2 regions of the Streptococcus hepaticus genome follow, and region 2 is predicted to be linked to the other one. Evidence: predicted binding sites of a transcription regulator. Region 2 holds the regulator's gene; the other holds the start of a gene.
The links. Region 2 encodes NrdR, which represses ribonucleotide reductase genes. Its sites were predicted from a motif close to ACACNATATATNGTGT; they were not measured.
Positions count from the first base shown of each region.

Region 1: the regulator NrdR is predicted to act here: its motif matches at 7,911-7,926, upstream of ACHUFA_RS03575 (deoxynucleoside kinase).

Region 1 is NZ_JBINIY010000002.1:229,401-240,177, reverse strand. Features, by position in the region: gene ACHUFA_RS03590 (pullulanase) at 1-4,970, opposite strand, end outside; gene ACHUFA_RS03585 (hypothetical protein) at 5,347-5,595, shown strand; gene metG (methionine--tRNA ligase) at 5,700-7,715, opposite strand; gene ACHUFA_RS03575 (deoxynucleoside kinase) at 7,990-8,628, shown strand; gene ACHUFA_RS03570 (SdpI family protein) at 8,633-9,268, opposite strand; gene ACHUFA_RS03565 (autorepressor SdpR family transcription factor) at 9,255-9,533, opposite strand; gene ACHUFA_RS03560 (8-oxo-dGTP diphosphatase) at 9,701-10,165, shown strand; gene ACHUFA_RS03555 (exodeoxyribonuclease III) at 10,194-10,777, shown strand, end outside.
Region 2 is NZ_JBINIY010000001.1:198,389-209,165, forward strand. Features, by position in the region: gene trxB (thioredoxin-disulfide reductase) at 1-593, shown strand, start outside; gene ACHUFA_RS01075 (YceD family protein) at 604-1,140, shown strand; gene gndA (NADP-dependent phosphogluconate dehydrogenase) at 1,217-2,641, shown strand; gene ACHUFA_RS01085 (response regulator transcription factor) at 2,645-3,334, shown strand; gene ACHUFA_RS01090 (AI-2E family transporter) at 3,431-4,543, shown strand; gene nrdR (transcriptional regulator NrdR) at 4,619-5,092, shown strand; gene ACHUFA_RS01100 (replication initiation and membrane attachment family protein) at 5,096-6,247, shown strand; gene dnaI (primosomal protein DnaI) at 6,244-7,146, shown strand; gene ACHUFA_RS01110 (NADPH-dependent oxidoreductase) at 7,139-7,855, shown strand; gene der (ribosome biogenesis GTPase Der) at 7,866-9,176, shown strand; gene ACHUFA_RS01120 (hypothetical protein) at 9,277-9,660, shown strand; tRNA gene ACHUFA_RS01125 (tRNA-Ala) at 9,705-9,777, shown strand; gene ACHUFA_RS01130 (pilus expression-regulating Snf2 family helicase) at 9,883-10,777, shown strand, end outside.

The DNA of each region.
Region 1 (10,777 bases), on a different contig from region 2:
CTTGCAGGCGTCAACTCGATCAAAGGTTGACTCGGTTGCGTTGGAACAATTGGAGTCGCTGGAGTTAATGGTGTCAGTGGCTGACTCAATTGTTCTGCTATAACTGGATTCGCAGGAACCAATGTGGTCAATGGGGGACTTGACTGCTCTGGAGTAGGCAACGTCCGAAGAGCTTCCAAACGTTCTTTGAAGAGCCTGAGAGCATTTTCTAAATAACCACGAGTGTCTGTAGTTAGATGTGATAACTGTAAAGTTTCCTCCGTCTCAGAAATTTCCTTCTCCAATCCTTTGATTGCCAGTTCCAATGTTTCGCCTGGTCGTAAATCCAGTTTTTTCAGATAAGCCAACCGTTCTTTGTATAGGTTCAAGAATTTTTCTAGTTCTATACGACGTTCGTCCTTGATTTCTTTAGATTGTAAGGTTTCCTCCATAGTAGCGATTTGATTTTCCAAATCTTTGATAGCTACATCCAGTCTTTCTCCTTTACGCAATCCAAAATGTGGCTGACTAGTATTGCTTGCAACTCCTTCAACAGGTTGATCTGCAGGTGTAGTTGGTGTTACTGATTCTTCTGGAGTTGATCCTAATGCTTCGAGATAAGCTAAACGACCTTCAAGTTTCTTCAACAGTTTTTCCACATCAGCACGACGTGGGACATTCTCATCAAGTACCTTGAGAGTATCTTTGGACTCCTCTATTTGCACTTTCAAGTCGCTGATTTCTTTTTCACGATCTTCACCTGGACGTAAACTATAATCCGATTCCTCTTCTGACGGCACTTCTGGAGCTATTGGAGTGAGCGACTCATCTTTAGCTACACGTAGGACGGCAACAGTTAGAGGAGCAAGGATAATCTGTTTTTTCTCCACATCAATCCGAACCCCTTTTGGTAAAGCAATCTTCTCTATACCTGCAGTTTCTTGGTCCACAAGAACGGTCGCTTTCAAGTAATCAATAAATTCATCTGTCACAAAATAGGTACGTTCAATATCCTGAGCATTGATAAAGACACCGTATTTATCGCCATTTGAAGCAATGGCTTGGTAGGCAATAAAGTAATCATCGTAGCCAATTGAACCTTCCATTGGTTTCATAATGAGGCTAACATTGGCATCCACTTCTGCACGAGTTGCACGTGTAAAGGCATCTGTTGAACGACGAAGCGCAATCAAACCTGCAGTATAGGCTTGGGTCGCTGTATGAAGTGGATATTTTTCTTTATCTGTCGCCTTTTGCCAATCAAATTTATTCACCGCATCTGAGGAATCGTAGGAATCATGAATAAAGTATGGGTATTTTTCCACCTCTGAAATATGAGTTGATTTTTCAGGAGCTGTTTCTACCTTACCTACATAGTCATCACTGAGTAATTGCTTGGTTCTACCATACTCTTGACCTGAGTGAAAAAAGGCTGTCCCCTGTGATGTTAAAATCAAGGCATTTCCCATACGAATTCGCTTATGAATTTCATCTTCGTGCTTGGCAGGATCTTTTTTCAGAGACTGTGCAATGACATCGTGCAGGGTTAAATTATCATGCGCTTCGATATACTGAATCACATCACCTGGATCATCAGCATTGAAATTCGTTGGCTGAGCTTTAATATTTTTAAAGAGTTTGTCAATATTTTGACGACCATTTGTCAAGAAAGCAGGTTGACCTTCATTTGGATAGCCAGATTTCAATGTATTGCGAATATCGTCAGAAAAGACACCAACAGAATCTGTCTTATCCATCCAAGATTGGTCGGCTGCTTGCTTAGGTTGGTATTCATCACCTTTGAAACTGGACCAGCCTTCTCCTAACATAAGAATGTTTGGATTGAGTTCTTTAGCTGCATCAAACGCTTTTTGAATAGCCTCAGCATCATGGTCCCCCATCATATCAAAACGGAAGCCATCCACTTTAAATTCGTCAACCATGTACTTGATCGAATCGACCAAAACACGGCGACTCATGTAGTGAGTGGTTCCCAAACGGCCACCACCAAAGCTTTCTCGTGATGTGCCATTAGCATCCATAAAGTGATAGTAATTTGGTTCTAAATCTTCAAAAATCGAAGTTTTAGCAGTATGATTATAAACCACATCAAGGATGACTCCCATTCCGCGATCATGGATTTCTTTGACTAGATTCTTAAATTCTCTAATACGTGCCCCAGCATCTTCTGGTTGTTCAGAATACATACCTGACAGAGCAAAATAACTATGTGGGTCATAGCCCCAGTTATAGTTTTGATTTCCAGAAGTATAATTTTCTGAACGTGTTTTATCCAATTCGTTGACATAGTAATAACTCATGACTGGCAATAACTGAATATGGGTAACACCTAATTTTTGCAGGTAATCCAATTTTTCAACAAATGAAGCAAATGTTCCAAACTTATGCTGTAAGTCTTTTTCAATACTAGCATCAGAAGTAAAGTCACGGACATGTGCTTCATAGATAATAGCCTTTTCACGATGTGTATAATTTGGAATTTTAGCGTAAGACAGGTCTGTTGGACCCAAATTTCTTGGATCGACAAAGGCTGCTTTGGCAACACCTTTAGCGCCAATCTCTCCTTTAGCTGTATCGCTATTCCAAGGTGCTAAAGACTTCGCATATGGATCTAAAACATATACCGTTTTATCCCCACGTATGATGCGGTATTGGTAATAGTAGCCAGTAAAATCAGACAGTTTTCCATTGGTTTGATTGAGTTGAACTGACCAGACGCCCTTTTCACCCTTGACCATCTCAACTGTAGCAATTTCTTTCTCTTGCTCTATTTTATCGTAGACAACAACTTCAACCTTGTCTGCACTTGGTGACCACACATTGAGTGTTGCCTGACGACCATTTTGTGTCAATTCTGCCCCTAATTTACCATCATAGGCATAAAGTTCATCTTTTAATTCCCATGAAACTTTTGCAACAAACTCATTGGATTCATATTTCACCTTGTAAAGAGCATTTGCGGCTGAGAATTCTCCCTTGATATGCAACATTTTATTAGCTGCATCTACGACCAACTCTGTAAAGTAAACATCCTTGTTATCTTTGTCTGTTACTTTCAGAACTTTTGCTAAATCCTCTCTAGTAACACCATCAAGATTTGAGAAGAAAGCTGTCAGCTCTGTCTGTGAATTCTGCTTTGCACCAACAAGTTTCACTTGGTCAATGTAGTAAGGATTTGTATAAATCTTAGGATCGCTGTCTTTTACAAAGATTTGCGTATGGTGAGCTACATCTCCAAATTCATAATTCTTCTCTTGGATTTTTGCATTGTCAGGTTTTGACTCATTCACAATCAAGAATCCAAGCATCTTAGCGGCTTCTTTCAGCGGTACATCCACATAGTAGCCGTATTTCCCTTCCTTTTCAAAATCAGCACCATTTGGCCATTTTCCGATAGAGTCAGATGGCGTTTTTACATCTCCCCAAATCCAAGCTCCTAGATGCTCATATTTTTTATCTTCACGTAAATAATTAATGCGAATGCTGCCTTTTTCTAGTGGTTCGTAGGCATAGACATTATGTTCAGCATCAACCCATGCTTCATTCATCTTTGTACTAAGAATTTCAAGTGTACGGTCTGGACTCAAATCTTTGCTGTCCAACAGGCCATTTAGTTTGAAAGAGAGCTTAGTCAATACTTCTTTGTCTGCCATTTTAACATCTAGGTAATAACCATAGTTATCCTCTGTGGCAGTCGTGAAACTTGTTGCTCCCTGTGGCCAGCCTCCCTTCTTCTCTGAAGGAGTCTCCACATCATCCCAAAGCCATAGACCGATATTTTCTTTGCTATAGCCGTTTGGTAATTGTTTAAAGTGCAATCGGAAATAACCTGCTGCAATCTTAGCTTCTGCTATCGGTGTCTCAGTTTCGGATGATGTTGGTTGGTCAACTTCTGAAGGAGCTGGTACAGTTGCTTCAGAAGTTGCAGTTGTTGCCTCGCTAGGTTGTTCTTCCGAATTTGGTGTTTGTCTAACTAGGGTTTGAAGAGCAGCCAGACGTTCTTTAAAGAGAGGCAATATTTTTTCTAAGTAGGCACGAGTATCTTCATTCAGCGTCGTGAGTTGCAAGGTTTGCTCAGTATCAGCGATTTGTTTCTGTAAATCTTTAATAGCTGGTTCCAGTTCTTCACCTGAACGTAAATTTAGTTTTTGAAGATAAGCCAGACGTTCTTGAAGTAAGTTCAAAAAGTTTTTTAAGTCAATACGTCGTTGCTCTTCAATGATAGGAGATTTCAGGGTTTCTTCCGTATCAGAAATTTGTTTGGTTACATCTTTTATCGCCTGATCCAATTTTTCACCTGGACGTAGGGCAAACTTTGGCTGGTCTGTACTTGGAATGCTTGTGGTGGTTGATTGATCTGCTACTACATTTGGCGTAGTCGGTGCAGAAGGCTCTACGGCTACACTTGGGGCTACTGGTCCTTCTGACTCCTCAACAGAATTTTCTAGAAAGGCCAATCGCTCATTGAGTAACTTCAAAAAATTTTCCAAATCCGCACGACGTGGAGCATCGCTGGAAAAAGACTCAATGCTCTTTTTCTTATCCTCAATCTGCACTTTCAATTCACGAATAGCAGTCTCACGATCCTCACCCTCACGTAAACTGAAATCTGGTTTACTCTTTTCACCACTATAATCCGCTATAGGCTGCTCATTTACTGGTAGAGGTTGTTCCACACCGCTTGTTGTGGTTTCTGAATCTACCTCTGTAGAACCGACTATTGTGGGCTCCGCTACTAGTTCTCTTGTAGAATCTACGCTATCGTTTGCATCAGTTTCAGTCGACAAAAGCACAGCACTTGCTTCTGAAACAGTCGCTCTATTTTCCTCAGCATATGCCGTATTGGCTGAAATAGCAAAAAAAACTCCAACAAGGACGGAAGCCACTCCTACCGTCAGCTTTTTGATGCTATATTTTAACTGTCTATGCCCAAATAGCGATTGCTTTGTGGTGAATTTTTTCTTTTCCATAAGCCCTCCGATATAGATTTAATGTCAAAGTTATTCTAGCATTTAGTGCAAACGTTTTCAATATGAAAGTGATTTCGATTTTTCCTAAAAATACCTATTAAATATTCATATTTTTATTCTACACATACTGAAAATACGCACACTTCTTTCAACGATAATTTTCCATACCTTGGTAAACGCTAGATGTCTTTTCAAAAAAGAACGGATTCCTTTAAACACATAATCAACTGTCCCCATTCAACATCTTAAGCATGTGATCCCTCAGTATTATTTAGATAACGACTCCTACTCCGCTAGCTTATTCTGTATAAAAATAATTTGACTTTCAAATAAATAGATGGTATACTAAACACTAGTAAATTAAAGGAGATTTTTTATGATTCAAGAAAAGAAAAAAGTTGCACCACTTGTGCTTGGAATTATTTCTATTATTGGTGGTATCCTCTTGCCTATCGTCGGTTTGATTTGTGGAATCATCGGCCTGGTATTCGCTTTTAACGGCAAGAAAAACTCTGATTTCGATTACAAATTAGAGCTAATCCTCAACATCATCGGCCTTGTCTTAGTTGTCGCAAATATGGTCATTACAATCTTTATTATCGTACCTGCTTTACAAAATTTATAAAACTGATAACAAAACAGACTGGAACGAAAGTTCTAGTCTGTTTTGTTTTTTACTCTATGTCAATCAAAAACAACGGCACTAAAAACCGCTGTTTTCATTATTTCTTACCCAATAATCGCTCCATTCGGAACTGAGCTATCAACCGTCAAAACAGTCAATTTGCCATCGTGTTCTGCAGAGAGAATCATCCCTTGGCTGATGTATTTTTTCATCATTTTACGTGGTTTGAGGTTGGCTACGATTTGGAGTTTTTTACCGACCAATTCTTGTTCGTTTGGATAGAATTTGGCAATTCCTGACAAGATTTGGCGGTGGTCAGCGTCGCCTGCGTCCAAGCGGAAGCGGAGCAATTTGTCCGACCCTTCGACTTTTTCAACTTCGATCACTTCAGCAACGCGAATTTCCACAGCGTCAAAGTCTTCAAACTTGATTTGGTCCTTACTTGAGGTCAATTCCACTTCTTCTGGCACCCACTCTTTTTCAACAGGCGCTTTGCCAGCATTCATTTGGTCCTTGATGTAGGCAATTTCTTTCTCCATATCTAGACGTGGGAAGATTGGTGTTCCTTTAGCAATCACTTTGATACCTGTTGGAAGTCCTGATAATTCAAGGGTTTCAAGGGCAAAGGCAGAGGCAAGTCCCAATTGTTCCATAATAGCATTTGAAGTTTCCATCATGAATGGTTGAATGAGATGCGCTACGACACGGAGGCTAGCTGCCAAGTGAGCCATTACCGCCGCCAATTTGTCGCGGTCAGGGTCAGCTTCATCTTTGGCAAGTACCCAAGGAGCTGTTTCATCAATGTACTTGTTGGTACGTGAAATGATTGTCCAAACCGCTTCAAGGGCACGTGGGTAATCAACAGCCTTCATTTGTTTGTGATAACCCGCAATGCTATCAGCTACAACTGCTGCTAAGTCTGCGTCAAATTCAGTTGCTGTCGCAAAGGCCGGAACCTCACCACCGAAGTATTTGTTAATCATAGCAACCGTACGGTTCAAAAGATTTCCAAGGTCATTAGCCAATTCATAGTTGATACGTCCAACGTAGTCTTCAGGTGTGAAGGTACCGTCTGAACCAACTGGCAATGAACGCATGAGGTAGTAACGCAATGGATCAAGACCGAAGCGTTCTACCAACATTTCTGGGTAGACCACGTTCCCTTTAGACTTAGACATTTTACCATCTTGCATGACAAACCAACCGTGAGCGACCAGGCGTGTTGGCAATGGCAAATCAAGGGCCATCAACATAATTGGCCAGTAGATGGAGTGGAAACGAAGGATGTCCTTACCAATCATGTGGATGACTTCACGAGACACATCATTGCCCCAGAATTTGTCCATGTGGTTTGGTAGGTCATTATTGTAACCAAGGGCAGTGATATAGTTAGAAAGGGCATCAATCCAAACGTAAACCACGTGTTTAGGGTCGTTAGGAACTTTAACCCCCCAAGTAAAGGTTGTACGAGAAACTGCCAAGTCTTCCAAACCTGGTTCGATAAAGTTTTTAAGCATTTCATTCATACGACCGTCTGGTTGAATGAACTCTGGATGCTCTGCATAGTAAGCCTTAAGGCGGTCAGCGTATTTGCTCATGCGGAAGAAATAAGACTCTTCAGACACTTTTTCCACTTCGTGACCTGATGGGGCAACCCCACCAATCATCCTGCCATTTTCATCACGGTAAATTTCTGCCAACTGGCTTTCTGTAAAGAATTCTTCATCAGAAACTGAGTACCAACCAGTGTATTCGCCAAGGTAAATGTCACCTTGATCAAGCAAACGTTGGAAAATTTTAGCAACGGCTGCTTCATGGTAATCATCTGTGGTACGGATAAATTGGTCATAAGAAATATCCAAAAGCTCCCACAATTCTTTAACGCCTTTGGCCATGCCATCAACGTATTCTTGTGGGGTGATACCAGCTTCTTCAGCCTTTTGTTGGATTTTTTGACCATGCTCATCAAGACCTGTCAAGTAATGCACATCATAGCCCATGAGCCGTTTGTAACGTGCTAAAACATCACAGGCAATAGTTGTGTAGGCAGACCCGATGTGCAATTTCCCTGATGGGTAGTAAATCGGTGTAGTAATATAAAAGTTTTTCTTATCTGTCATAATGACTCCTTTCGCGCAAATGAGACGCGTTATTCATCGGGAGATAGAGCAAGTACTATTCCCTAACTGAAACATTTTACCATATTTCCAGTGATTTTTATAGTCCACACCACAAGGTATCCGTAACAAACCAAGACAAACCTTCCCTACACTACCCTTGTAAAATTCCTATTTAGTGTTATAATTGTAAGGATTATACAATCTATTGTGGTTGTTTCAATCTTACCATTGAAACGCTCAACTATAACATCATATTCGGAGGTACATCACTATCGTGATAATACTAGCAGGCATGATCGGTGTGGGAAAAACAACCTACACATCTCGATTGGCTGAAGCATTGGGAACGGAAGCCTTTTTTGAACCAGTAGACAACAATCCTATTTTAGATAAATATTATGAAGAGCCAGATAAATACGGTTTTGCTTTACAAATTTATTTCTTAAACAAACGGTTTAAATCAATCAAAGAGGCCTATCTGGCAGATGACAATGTTTTGGACCGCTCTATCTACGAAGATGCTCTTTTCACCTATATCAATACCTTACAAGGAAATATTAGCCAAGAAGAATACAATCTCTACCTTGAATTATTGGATAATATGATGGAGGAAATCGACGGACTTCCTAAAAAAGCACCAGATTTGTTGATTTACCTCAATGGTAGCTTTGACCATATTATGAATAATATCAAAAAACGTGGACGTTCCTTCGAGCAACCAACTACTGAAAATGGACTAGAAGACTACTATCGACTCCTCCACTCTCATTATCAAGATTGGTATGACCGTTATGATTACAGCCCTAAAATGATGATTGATACCGATCATTTTGATGTCATGCAAGACACTGATTGGGAAAAAGTATTTGACTTGATTTCAGAAAAAATGAATGACGTACGCAAAGAAGCCTAATTTTCTAGGCTTCTTTTTTTGAAATCTGATAGGAATAAATCACCGGCACCAAGATCATCAGCGCAATACTTGGCAGAAAAATATAAGGAGTGAGGGTTGGAAATAGACAAGTCAGCAAGGACAGACTAGCGCAAACGACCCAAACTTTTCCTGCCATACGATGAGTGCGATTCCAGTTCTTCTCATCATTTAAGGTCCAAGGCAACTTGATTCCAACAGTGTAATTTTGACGAAGTTTTGGCAAGTAATTCCCTAAGATAATAAAGAGCAGACTGATAGAGCCAATAATCAGTTGACTAGGATTTTTCAGATAACCAAGTGCCACTAAAAAGGTGCTAACTTGGACCAACAGGGCTAGTAGAGGAAGCATCCAGTAAATAATCTTGGTTATTTTAGGACCGACATTACTTGATTTGGGACTGATTGCTGTAAAAACAATGGTAAAAATATGTAGTGCCAGCAAAATGAGAGGCAGGATAAATACCGCTTCAATCTTGCTCGAATAGCCATCTGCCTCTCCCGAAAATCCAAAATGTGTTGGAACTTGAGTCGGTAATTGTTTCCAGACCAAGAGTCCAAAAACGATTGGTAGGAGGCAAATAAGGGAAGTCAGTACTAATAATCTTTTATTGATTTTCATGAGAATCTCCTTTCAAATCAGAAATCCAGACCAGAATATCTTCCAAAACAGAGGTATTCAGCTCGTAATAAATAAAATTTTTCTCCCGTCTTTCCATAATCAAATCTGCTTGTTTGAGCAGTTTGAGATGATAGGAAATGGTCGACGCCGTCATATCGAATTGGCAGGCGATGTCTCCTGCTGACAGGTGTCCATTTTTCAATAAGGTTAAGATATCTCGGCGGACGGGATCTGATAATGCCTTAAACGTTTTTGCGAATGCCATGAATTGTCCTCCTATCTATTTTGAAATTCTTCTAAATAGATTATACTCCTTCTTTTTTAATCGTCAAGAACTATTTCGAAATTTTTCTAAATAGTTTTTCAATCACTCACGCTCGCACTCAATCCATATTTTTGGTAAAATATGTCCAGTATAGAAAAGGAGTTCCTATGAGTAGAAGCCAGCCTGTTATTTTGACCAATATGTGCCTTATCGAGGATGAAAATGGAAACGTAGTCGTCCAAGATCGACCTGCCGAGCTTTATAGCTGGCATGGGATTGCCTTTCCTGGTGGTCATATTGAAGGGGATGAATCCCTCCATGAAGCGGTCGTCCGTGAAGTCTATGAAGAAACAGGGCTAACCATTGAAAATCCTCGTCTGGTCGGTATGAAAAATTGGACAACTCGTGAGAACGAGCGCTACTTAGTCTTTCTCTACCGTACTAATCAATTCAGCGGGACACTTCGCTCTTCTGAAGAAGGTGAAGTCAAATGGCTCCCAAAATCTTCTCTCACCAAAGATAATACCGCAGGTGACCTTCTGACCATGCTGGAAGTCATGGAAAATCCTGACCTATCTGAACTCTACTATCGTGGACATCTAGACCACGGCTACCAGACCGAACTCCGTTAAATATCAAAAAAAAAATAAAGGAAAGATTATGAAACTCATTTCTTGGAACATCGATTCCCTCAACGCTGCTCTTACCAGCGATTCGCCACGCGCCCTCCTCTCACGCGCTGTTATTGATACACTTGTAGCTGAAAATGCAGATATTATCGCCATTCAAGAGACTAAACTCTCTGCCAAAGGGCCTACCAAAAAACACTTGGAAATCTTATCTGACTATTTCCCAAATCACGAGGTTGCTTGGCGTTCATCTGTAGAGCCAGCCCGCAAAGGCTATGCAGGTACCATGTTTCTCTACCGCAAGGAGTGGACACCTACTATCACTTTCCCTGAAATCGGTGCTCCTACTACCATGGATGCAGAGGGACGTATCATTACGCTGGAATTTGACAATTTCTTCGTCACACAAGTCTACACACCAAATGCTGGTGACGGCTTGAAACGCTTGGAAGACCGTCAAATTTGGGATGTCCAATACGCAGCTTACTTGGCAGAATTGGATGCCCAAAAACCTGTCCTCGCAACAGGTGACTACAACGTAGCCCACAAGGAAATCGACTTGGCAAACCCAAACAGTAATCGCCGTTCCCCAGGTTTTACCGACGAAGAACGAGC
Region 2 (10,777 bases):
CTAAACACCGTCTTCTAGGAGTCCCTGGCGAAGCGGAATATAACAGCCGCGGTGTATCTTACTGTGCTGTCTGCGATGGAGCTTTTTTCCGAGAACAAGACCTTTTGGTTGTTGGTGGAGGGGATTCTGCAGTGGAAGAAGCAGCTTTCTTGACTCAATTTGCCAAATCAGTAACCATTGTTCACCGTCGTGATCAACTTCGTGCGCAAAAAGTTCTTCAAGATCGTGCCTTTGCCAATGAAAAAATCAATGTCATATGGGATAGTGTGGTAGAAGAAATCAAGGGCGACGACCGTAAGGTTCAATCTGTTGTCTTGAAAAATGTTAAAACTGGTGAAGTGTCAGAACATGCCTTTGGCGGCGTCTTTATCTATGTCGGACTAGATCCAATGACAGAAGCGGTAGCTGATTTGAACATAACAGATGAGGCTGGCTGGATTGTAACCAATGATCTGATGGAAACAAGCCAAGCAGGGATTTTTGCCGCAGGCGACATCCGTCAAAAACACCTTCGCCAAGTGACAACAGCTGTTGGAGATGGCGCTATGGCTGGCCAGCAAGTCTACAATTACTTGACAGCCTTGGAAGGATAGAAGGTGGACCATGTTTCATATTTATGATATTCAAAAAAATCCAGAAGGCATTTCTTTTGAGAAAAATCTAGAAGTGACGGAAGAGCTCAAGGCGCGAAATAGTGAAATCCTTGATTTATCAGCTGTTCATGCTCAAGGAAGTGTCCGCTTTGAAGCAGGTTTTTACTTCTTAGACTATATCATGTCCTATACCATTACCTTGGCATCCAGTCGCTCGCTCAAGCCTGTTGAGAAGGTAGAAACGGTGACGGTTAATGAAATTTTTGTGGCAGATGAATCCGTCCTAAAGGAAAAAGACTTGGTGGACGCAGATATGGTCTTGGTGGTAGAAGATGAACAAATTCGCTTGGATGAAAGCGTAGCGGACAACATCTTACTCAATATTCCGATGAAAATTTTAACGCCCGAAGAAGAAGCAGGGGCAGACTTGCCTTCTGGAAGTGACTGGACTCTTTTGACCGAAGAAGATTTCCAAGAAAGTCAGCAGGAGAAAAAAGAAGCAGCTAGTCCTTTTGCCCAGTTACAAGGGCTTTTTGACCAAGAATGAAATTGACAGAATATTTGCAAAATCGCCCCTTTTGGTGTACAATAAACAAGATAAACTATTACAGAGGAGCAAACTCATGACAAAAGCAAACTTTGGTGTAGTAGGGATGGCCGTAATGGGTCGCAACCTCGCCCTCAACGTTGAATCACGTGGTTACACAGTTGCCATTTACAACCGTTCAGCAGATAAAACAGAAGATGTGGTTGCTAGCAACCCAGGTAAAAAATTAGTACCAAGTTATGATGTGGAATCTTTCGTAAATTCGATTGAAAAACCACGCCGTATCATGCTCATGGTGCAAGCTGGTAAGGGAACTGATGCAACGATTCAATCTCTTCTTCCTTATTTGGACAAGGGTGATATCTTAATTGACGGTGGGAATACTTACTTTGAAGATACCATCCGTCGTTCAAATGAATTGGCTGACTCAGGTATTAACTTCATCGGAACAGGTGTTTCTGGTGGTGAAAAAGGTGCCCTCGAAGGTCCTTCTATCATGCCTGGTGGTCAAAAAGAAGCCTACGAATTGGTGGCGGATGTCTTGGAAGAAATTTCAGCAAAAGCACCAGAAGATGGGGCTCCATGTGTGACCTATATCGGTCCTAACGGTGCCGGTCACTACGTAAAAATGGTGCACAACGGTATTGAGTACGGTGACATGCAATTGATTGCTGAGTCATATGACCTTATGCAACACTTGCTTGGTTTGTCAGTAGACGAAATGGCTGAAATCTTTACTGAGTGGAACCAAGGTGAATTGGATAGCTACTTGATTGAAATCACTTCTGATATCTTGAAACGCAAAGATGATGAAGGTCAAGATGGTCCAATCGTAGATTATATTCTTGATGCCGCTGGTAACAAAGGGACTGGTAAATGGACAAGCCAACAATCACTTGATTTGGGTGTGCCATTGTCACTCATCACTGAGTCTGTGTTTGCGCGTTATATCTCAACTTACAAAGAAGAGCGTGTACATGCTAGCAAGGTTCTTCCAAAGCCAGCTCAATTTAACTATGAAGGCGACAAGGCTGAATTGATTGAAAAAATCCGTCAAGCCCTTTACTTCTCAAAAATCATTTCTTATGCACAAGGTTTTGCACAGCTCCGTGTGGCTTCTAAAGAAAACAACTGGGACTTGCCATTTGCAGATATCGCGTCAATCTGGCGTGCAGGATGTATCATTCGTTCACGTTTCTTGCAAAAAATCACGGATGCTTACAACCGTGAAGCAGACTTGGCTAACCTTCTCTTGGATGAATACTTCCTTGATGTAACGGCTAAGTACCAACAATCTGTTCGTGACGTTGTGAGTCTTGCTATTCAAGCAGGTGTGCCAGTGCCAACCTTCTCAGCAGCTATCACTTACTTCGATAGCTACCGTGCAGAAAACTTGCCAGCTAACTTAATCCAAGCACAACGTGACTACTTCGGTGCCCACACTTATGAACGTAAAGACAAAGAAGGGATCTTCCATTACTCATGGTATGATGAAAAATAAGATATGGCCAAGAAGATTTTAATTGCAGGTAAAGAGCGAAATCTGTCGCATTTTGTATCCATGGAATTGCAGAAAAAAGACTATATTGTGGATTACGCAGCGACGGGGCAAGAAGCGCTCCAGCTTGCAAATGAAACAGATTTTGATCTTATTATCATGAGTTTTCAGTTATCTGATATGACCAGTAAGGACTTGGCTGCTAGTATTCTTAGAATCAAGCCAGCAACGGTCATCATTGTGGTTGCGGAGCCGGATGAAGCGGAACGATATGGTGATGAAATCCGTTCTTATGCGGTTTCTTACACCATAAAACCCTTTGTCATTCAAGACTTGGTTGGTCAAGTAGATATGATTTTCCGTGGTCGTGATTTTATTGATGAGCATTGTAAGCAGGTGAAATTGCATGCGGCTTATCGTGATTTAAAGATTGATTTTCAAAATCGGACGGTGACGCGTGGGGCAGAATTAATTTCCCTTACCCGTCGCGAATATGACCTATTGGCGACTCTGATGAACAGTCAGGATACCATGACACGGGAACAGTTACTGGAAAAGGTCTGGCAGTATGAATCTGGAACGGAGACAAATGTCGTGGATGTTTACATTCGTTATCTTCGAGGAAAACTAGATTTGCCAGGTCAATTATCCTATATTAAAACCATTCGTGGTGTTGGCTATGCCATGCGTGACTAATGGAATATCAATTGCAATCAGATGAGGGTTCTCTCATCTGATTTTTTGGTAGATTTAGTGTATAATAGTTAAAAATTTCGTGAAAAAGGAAGTTCTATGAAGACTACATTTAAAGAAAAAATACTGCTGATTACCTTTTCTGCCTTGGTACTCTTAGCGGTGCTGCGATATGAGGAAATGTTGAAGTTGATTTCTCTTCTGTTAGGAAGCGTCAATTCGCTATTGATCGGAGCTATTTTTGCTTTTGTCCTCAACGTTCCCATGAAAAAATTAGAGCACCTTATCGAGAAGGTGCCGTTTTTAAAAAAATCCAGCCGTCCCGTAGCTATTGCTGGGGTTTTGGTAGCCTTTGCTTTGATTGTAACGGGCTTGGTCATGATTATCCTGCCGACCTTGACGACCACCATCTCTCAACTCGTTAGTGTAACCAATGAGGCGATTCCTAAGCTTGTCTCTACGCTACAAGAAAATGGCATTCTATCAAGTAAGGTAGGGCAACAGGTTAATGGATATGTCAGCAAGTTTACGGGTTGGGATAGCTTGTCGGGCTATCTTACCAAGTTTTTAACAGGTTTGGCAAGCAATGTTTCGGGAATTTTTTCAAATGTCTTAACCTTGATTATGGCTTTCTTTTTCACACTGAGTATTCTAGCCAGCAAGGAACACTTACAGCATATGACCTCTAAGTTGCTCCATGCAATTTTTCCAAGAAGAGTGGTTCAGAATGTGACCTATGTGGGGGAAGTGATTATTGATACTTACGACCGCTTTCTCATGAGCCAAATCGTGGAAGCCTGTATTATCGGACTCTTGGTTTTTACAGGCTATTCGCTATCAGGGATTCCTTATGCAGCGATGGCAGGGATTTTGGCGGGTGTGCTTTCCTTTGTGCCTTACATTGGTCCTTTGTCGGCTTGTTTGATTAGTGCCCTTTTTGTGGCGGTGCAAAATCCGCTCTTGGCCCTGTGGTCTATTGTTCTCTTTCAGTTGATTCAGCTGATTGAGGGGAATGTTATTTATCCGCGTGTGGTGGGGCAATCCGTTGGTCTTCCGACTTTGTTTACCCTCGCTGCAGCCTTAATCGGTGGAAATCTCTTTGGTCTTTTGGGAATGGTTTTCTTTACGCCGATTTTCGCAGTTCTATATCGCTTGGTTCGTGAATGGACCTATGACCGCTTGGCGGAAAAAAAGAGTTTGGAAGAGGAGTGAGTTCAGCTTACTCCCTTTTATTATGCCTAGAAGTATGGTACAATGAGATGATAATGATAAAATGGGGGAGAGAAGATGCGTTGTCCAAAATGCAATAGCTTGAAGTCCAGTGTGGTAGATAGTCGGCAGGCTGAAGATGGCAATACAATCCGTCGTCGTCGTGAATGTGAAAAGTGCGATTATCGTTTTACAACCTATGAGCGCGTAGAAGAAAAAACGCTGGTTGTGGTCAAAAAAGATGGCACGCGTGAGCAATTTTCGCGTGAAAAAATCTTTAACGGTATTATCCGCTCTGCGCAAAAACGACCAGTTTCTAGTGCAGAAATTGATGACGTTGTTAATCGCATTGAACAAAAAGTTCGTGCCCAAAGTGACAACGAAGTGGAAAGTGATGTCATTGGTAACCTCGTCATGGAAGAACTGGTGGATTTAGATGAGATTACCTACGTTCGCTTTGCTTCTGTCTATCGCTCTTTCAAGGATGTCAGTGAGTTGGAAATTTTGCTTAAGCAGATTACTAAATCGGGCAAGCACAAAAAGCAGGATTAAGCTATGAAACCAAACGATACCTATGCCTACTTGGCTGGTCAGCAGATGACACCAGATTTTGCTAGTTTGGCAGTTTGTTACCAGCCTATTCTAGGTTTGGAGGCGACAGCACTCTATCATTACCTCTGGTCTTTTTATGACAATGGGGCTGGTCGTTATAAATTTAGCCGTGTACTCAATCATTTGGGCTTGGGGACGCAGGCTGTTGAAGCGGCTATGGATCTCTTGTCTGCTATGAAACTGTTGGACGTTTATCAGGTAGATGAGGAAGTGCGTCTGCAAGTTCTCCCTCCCCTATCTAAGCAGGAATTTCTCAAACATACTCTCTACCATTCTCTTCTCGTGAAAAAAATTGGGGAACCTGCAGTTCAGTTACTCTCTCAGGATTTACCCGCAATTGAGCAGAAAATCACCAAGCAATTTTCAGATGTTTTCTCAATGGAAGGACAAGTTCAGATTTCAATTAAGCCCTTAAAAGACTTCGATATGGTTTCTTTTAAGCAGTTAATGGCACGGGATTACTTGCGTTTTCACGATGAACAAGCAGATACACTGGCTTTACACCATTTGTCTGAGAAAGCTGGATGGACTTGGTTTGAAGCCTATCAAGTTGCTAAGGAAACGGCGATTGATTTTGTCATTTCCACCAAGCGGATGGAACAAAAAGTACAGAATAAACCTGTGAGCAAGGGGCAATTTTCTAGTCAAGAACTTTCATTGATTCAAGAAAGTAAAAAACACAAGCCAGTTGATTTCTTACAGTTGCTTAAAAATAGTCGTAAGGCAGCTATGACAGCAACTGAGCGAACCTGCTTAAAAGAAATGGCGCAGCTAGGTTTACTTGATGAGGTCATCAACGCTATCGTTCTTTACACCTACAATCGGGTAGATTCAGCCAATCTCAATGAAAAATATGCTCTCAAGGTGGCCAATGACTTCTCTTATCGTGGCATAAACTCGGCAGAAGCAGCTGTATTAGCTCTACGTGAAGGTACAAAGCCTGTCAAACCAAACTCAAAAACTCCGACAAGTAGCAATGTACCTGAATGGAGCAAAAAAGAAGTTAAGCAAGAAAAAACAGCCCAAGATCAAGAAAAACTGGAGGCGCTTCGTCGCCAGATGTTGGGGCAAGAAAGTAAGGGAGGTGACCTATGAATCCAGTGCAAGAAAACATGAAAACTGAAAATCGCGGACGGAAATCATTTCAAGAGCTCTATGCTGAGATTGTCAGTGATGTGGAAGTGGCGGATTTTATCGCACAGCATGGCTTGACGGAAGAGGAGGTCAGTCGCTCCCTTTCTAAGTTTTTTGAATACCTCAATGAACGGAAAAAATTCCTAGCCAAGGATCCAACCTACATTGCTCTTGGTTACAAGCCTGTTTTGGTTATGAATGAAGGGTACGCAGATGTTTCTTACCAAGAAACGCTGGAATTGGTCGAGTACCGCAAGGCAGAAGCTATTAAAAACAGGATTCAGCTGATTTCGTTGCCAGCTAGTCTCAAGTCTATCACAGCAGTAGATTTAGACTTTGAAGATGTCAATCGTATGCCGATTTACGAAGCAATTAATGAATTTTTGAGTCGGGTCGGACGTGATAACAAAGGACTCTATGTCTTTGGAAATTTTGGAATTGGCAAGAGTTATCTCATGGCCTACCTAGCTCATCAGCTGTCCCTTCGTCATGAAATGTCAACGACCATGCTTCATTACCCAACCTTTGTTGTGGATATTAAGAATGCCATTAGTTCGGGTTCAGTTAAGGAACGGATCGATGAAGTTAAAACAGCAGAAGTCTTGATTTTAGATGATATTGGTGCGGAGCAGCATTCATCTTGGGTACGAGACGATGTCTTGCAGGTTATCCTACAGTACCGTATGCAGGAAAATTTGCCGACTTTCTTCACTTCTAATTTCTCATTTGCAGATTTGGAACGACATTTTTCAGCAGGGAAATCGGGGGACGAAACCTGGCAAGCCAAGCGTGTCATGGAGCGCATTCGTTATCTAGCTCGTGAACTTCATTTAGAAGGGGGAAATCGTCGTCATGAATGAAACTATTGAATTGATGAAAAGGCATGTCTCTGTTCGTTCCTTTACGGGGGAGACTATTCCAGCTGCTGACCTGACAGCGATATTAGAGGCTGGTCAAGCTGCTTCTAGCTGGAAAAATTTCCAGTCCTACTCGATTATCAAGGTGCGTTCGGCAGAACAAAAACAAGCAATATATGATGTGCATCCTCAACCATGGATTTTAAAATGTGATACTTTTTTGATTTTCCTAGGGGATCTTAATCGGGCGGAAAAAGCAGTAACCTTATATCAAGAGGAGTTTCATGCGGATGGTGTGGACAATCTCTTGGTGACTTCTGTTGATGCAGCTTTGGTGGGACAAAACGTCCTCTTGGCTGCAGAGAGCATGGGCTATGGTGGTGTCTTCATCGGTATGATTCGTCAAAATGCAGATGAAATTGCTAGCATTTTGCAACTTCCAACCTATACTTATCCTATTTTTGGGATTGCTTTGGGTGTTCCTAAAAAGCACAATGAAGTCAAACCTCGATTACCACAGGAAGTCTTGGTCTTTGATGAAGTTTACAAAGAGCAGTCTGAAAAGGTCATTCAGGATTTTGACCAGGTTATGACAGACTACGCAGGTGCTCGTCAGACGGAATTGTGGTCAGAGAGGATTGCTCAGCAGTTTGGTCATCCAGAACATCCGATGACAGCAGCATTTTTGAAAGAACAGAAATTATTGAAATAAAGGAGGCCATATGGCTTTACCAACTATCGCGATTGTCGGACGTCCTAACGTCGGCAAATCGACTTTGTTTAACCGGATTGCGGGAGAGCGCATTTCCATCGTGGAAGATGTAGAAGGCGTGACACGTGATCGGATTTATGCGACATCTGACTGGCTCAATCGCAAATTTTCTATCATTGATACAGGTGGTATTGATGATGTTGACGCGCCATTTATGGATCAAATCAAGCACCAGGCTGAGATTGCTATGGATGAAGCTGATGTCATCGTCTTTGTCGTGTCTGGTAAAGAAGGGATTACCGATGCGGATGAATATGTAGCCCGCATTCTTTACAAGACCCATAAACCTGTCATCCTAGCAGTTAACAAGGTTGATAACCCTGAGATGCGCAGTGACATTTATGATTTTTATGCGCTTGGTTTGGGGGATCCATACCCAGTTTCATCTGTCCACGGGATTGGGACAGGGGATGTCTTGGATGCAATCGTAGAAAACCTACCACATGAAGTGGAAGAACAAAATCCAGATATGATCAAATTCAGCCTAATTGGTCGTCCAAATGTTGGTAAATCAAGTTTAATCAATGCGATTTTGGGAGAGGACCGTGTTATTGCTAGTCCAGTTGCAGGGACCACTCGTGATGCCATTGATACACATTTTACTGATGCAGAAGGTCAAAAATTTACCATGATTGATACTGCAGGTATGCGTAAATCTGGTAAGGTTTATGAGAATACAGAGAAATACTCTGTGATGCGTGCCATGCGTGCCATTGACCGTTCGGATGTAGTGCTCATGGTCATCAATGCAGAAGAAGGCATTCGAGAGTATGACAAGCGGATTGCTGGTTTTGCCCATGAAGCTGGAAAAGGTATGATTATCGTTGTCAACAAATGGGATACCATTGAAAAAGACAATCACACCATGAAAAATTGGGAAGACAACATTCGTGACCAGTTCCAATATCTATCTTATGCCCCAATCATCTTTGTGTCTGCCTTGACCAAGCAACGTCTCCATAAGTTGCCAGCCTTGATCAAGCAAATCAGCGAAAGCCAGAATACCCGTATTCCATCAGCTGTGCTGAACGATGTCATCATGGATGCCATTGCCATCAACCCAACACCAACAGATAAGGGTAAACGCCTCAAGATTTTCTATGCGACTCAGGTTGCGACAAAACCGCCGACATTTGTGGTCTTTGTCAACGAAGAAGAACTCATGCACTTCTCCTATATGCGTTTCTTGGAAAATCAAATTCGTAAAGCCTTCGTCTTTGAAGGAACACCGATTCACTTGATTGCCCGCAAGCGGAAATAAATGAAGCCAACCTCCTTTGGGAGGTTTTTTCTTACTAAAATTTAGCGATTTTCCCTATTTATTGTTAGAATAGAAGAACTGATCTGAAAGAGGTGTGTATATGGGATTGGGACAATTAACTGGGACTTCTTGGCATGTTGGGAAATTTACGCGGAGTGAGGGTGATGAAAAGCGTCACCGAGGGCGTTGCCAGTTTTTTGAAAAGGGCTTATGTTTGAAGCTGGAAAATCGTTGTCAGGGCTCTGCGAGATGTGCTATTTATCGAGAACGAAGAGCAGATTTTCAAGAAGAATTACCGACCTTCCGTCAGGTGCTAGAAAAACAATTTTACCGAGGACGCATGGTGGTTCATCCTCAATTTGGGGCAGGACAGATTAAGGATCTCACAGATGAAAAGCTAATTGTGACCTTCTATGGCGACAAAACCATGACCTTTGCCTTACAATTTGTCTTAGAGAAAAATATTTTCCATTTTACCCAGTAATCAAGTCTTGTCAGTTTTCCTCGTCTATGCTAAACTGGAGTCACGGGGCCATAGCTCAGCTGGGAGAGCGTTTGGCTGGCAGCCAAAAGGTCAGGGGTTCGATCCCCCTTGGCTCCATTTTTTGATAAAGCAAAGAAGGTCTAGGCCTTCTTTTTTGCTAGCAAATCCTGTAATAAAGCCTTTTCTTGTGCTATAATAGAGAGATAAGGAAAAGGAGAAACTATGGCCAGAATGATGCCGGGACGGGTCCGTCAAGAGGGAATTGAGCTCTATGAGGCTGGAAAATTAAAGCTGATAAAATCTGCTCATGCAAGTCTCGATTTTGAGATTGAGGGGGAGCAATTTTCCTATGCCCTGGACGAAGAAAAGGTCAGTTGCTCTTGTTCATTTTTCGCGCAACGATCCTACTGTCCTCACCTGGCAGCTGTAGAATATTATTTAAAAAATGATCCAGAGGGAAAAGAGGTTATTGAAAACCTGACACAAACTGGTGCTCAAGAAGAAGAGAGAGAAAGACGGACTTATTTTGGCGGTGTTTTTTTAGATAAGATTTTACCCTCTAAAGAAGAAGTGGGAGTGCGTTATCAGTTGTCTGCTGAGGGGCAACTCATGCTCTATGATCAAAACATTGATTGGACTTTGAAAATCAGCCGCTTACCTGATCAGCGGTCCTATATCATCCGTGATATAGGTGCTTTTTTGAAGATTGTACAAAAAGGTGCTTCTTATCAGATTGGTAAGAATTATTATGAAAAGCTATCCTTTACGGCTTTTGATGATGCTAGTCAGGATCTTTTGCAATTTTTATGGCGCCTCGTTCCAGAAAAGTCCCTTTTAGAAAGTGAAGTTTTGGTGAACTTTGGTCGTCACCTTCGTTTGCCTCTGGCTTTTTTTGAAGAAGGATTGGACCTCTTGCAAGATTTGTCAGCCTTTACCTTTCATCATGAAAATGTGGATTATGATAATGTAGAGCTACAAATTTTGGATGCCCATGCGGGACTCTATCATTTTAGCGTTGAGGTGCAGCCCCAGCTGATTGAGTTGCAGATTGAGGAGAAGCCTAAGCGGGAACTGCTGTACGGTCACTACGTTATCGTTGATAACCGTCTCTACCAAG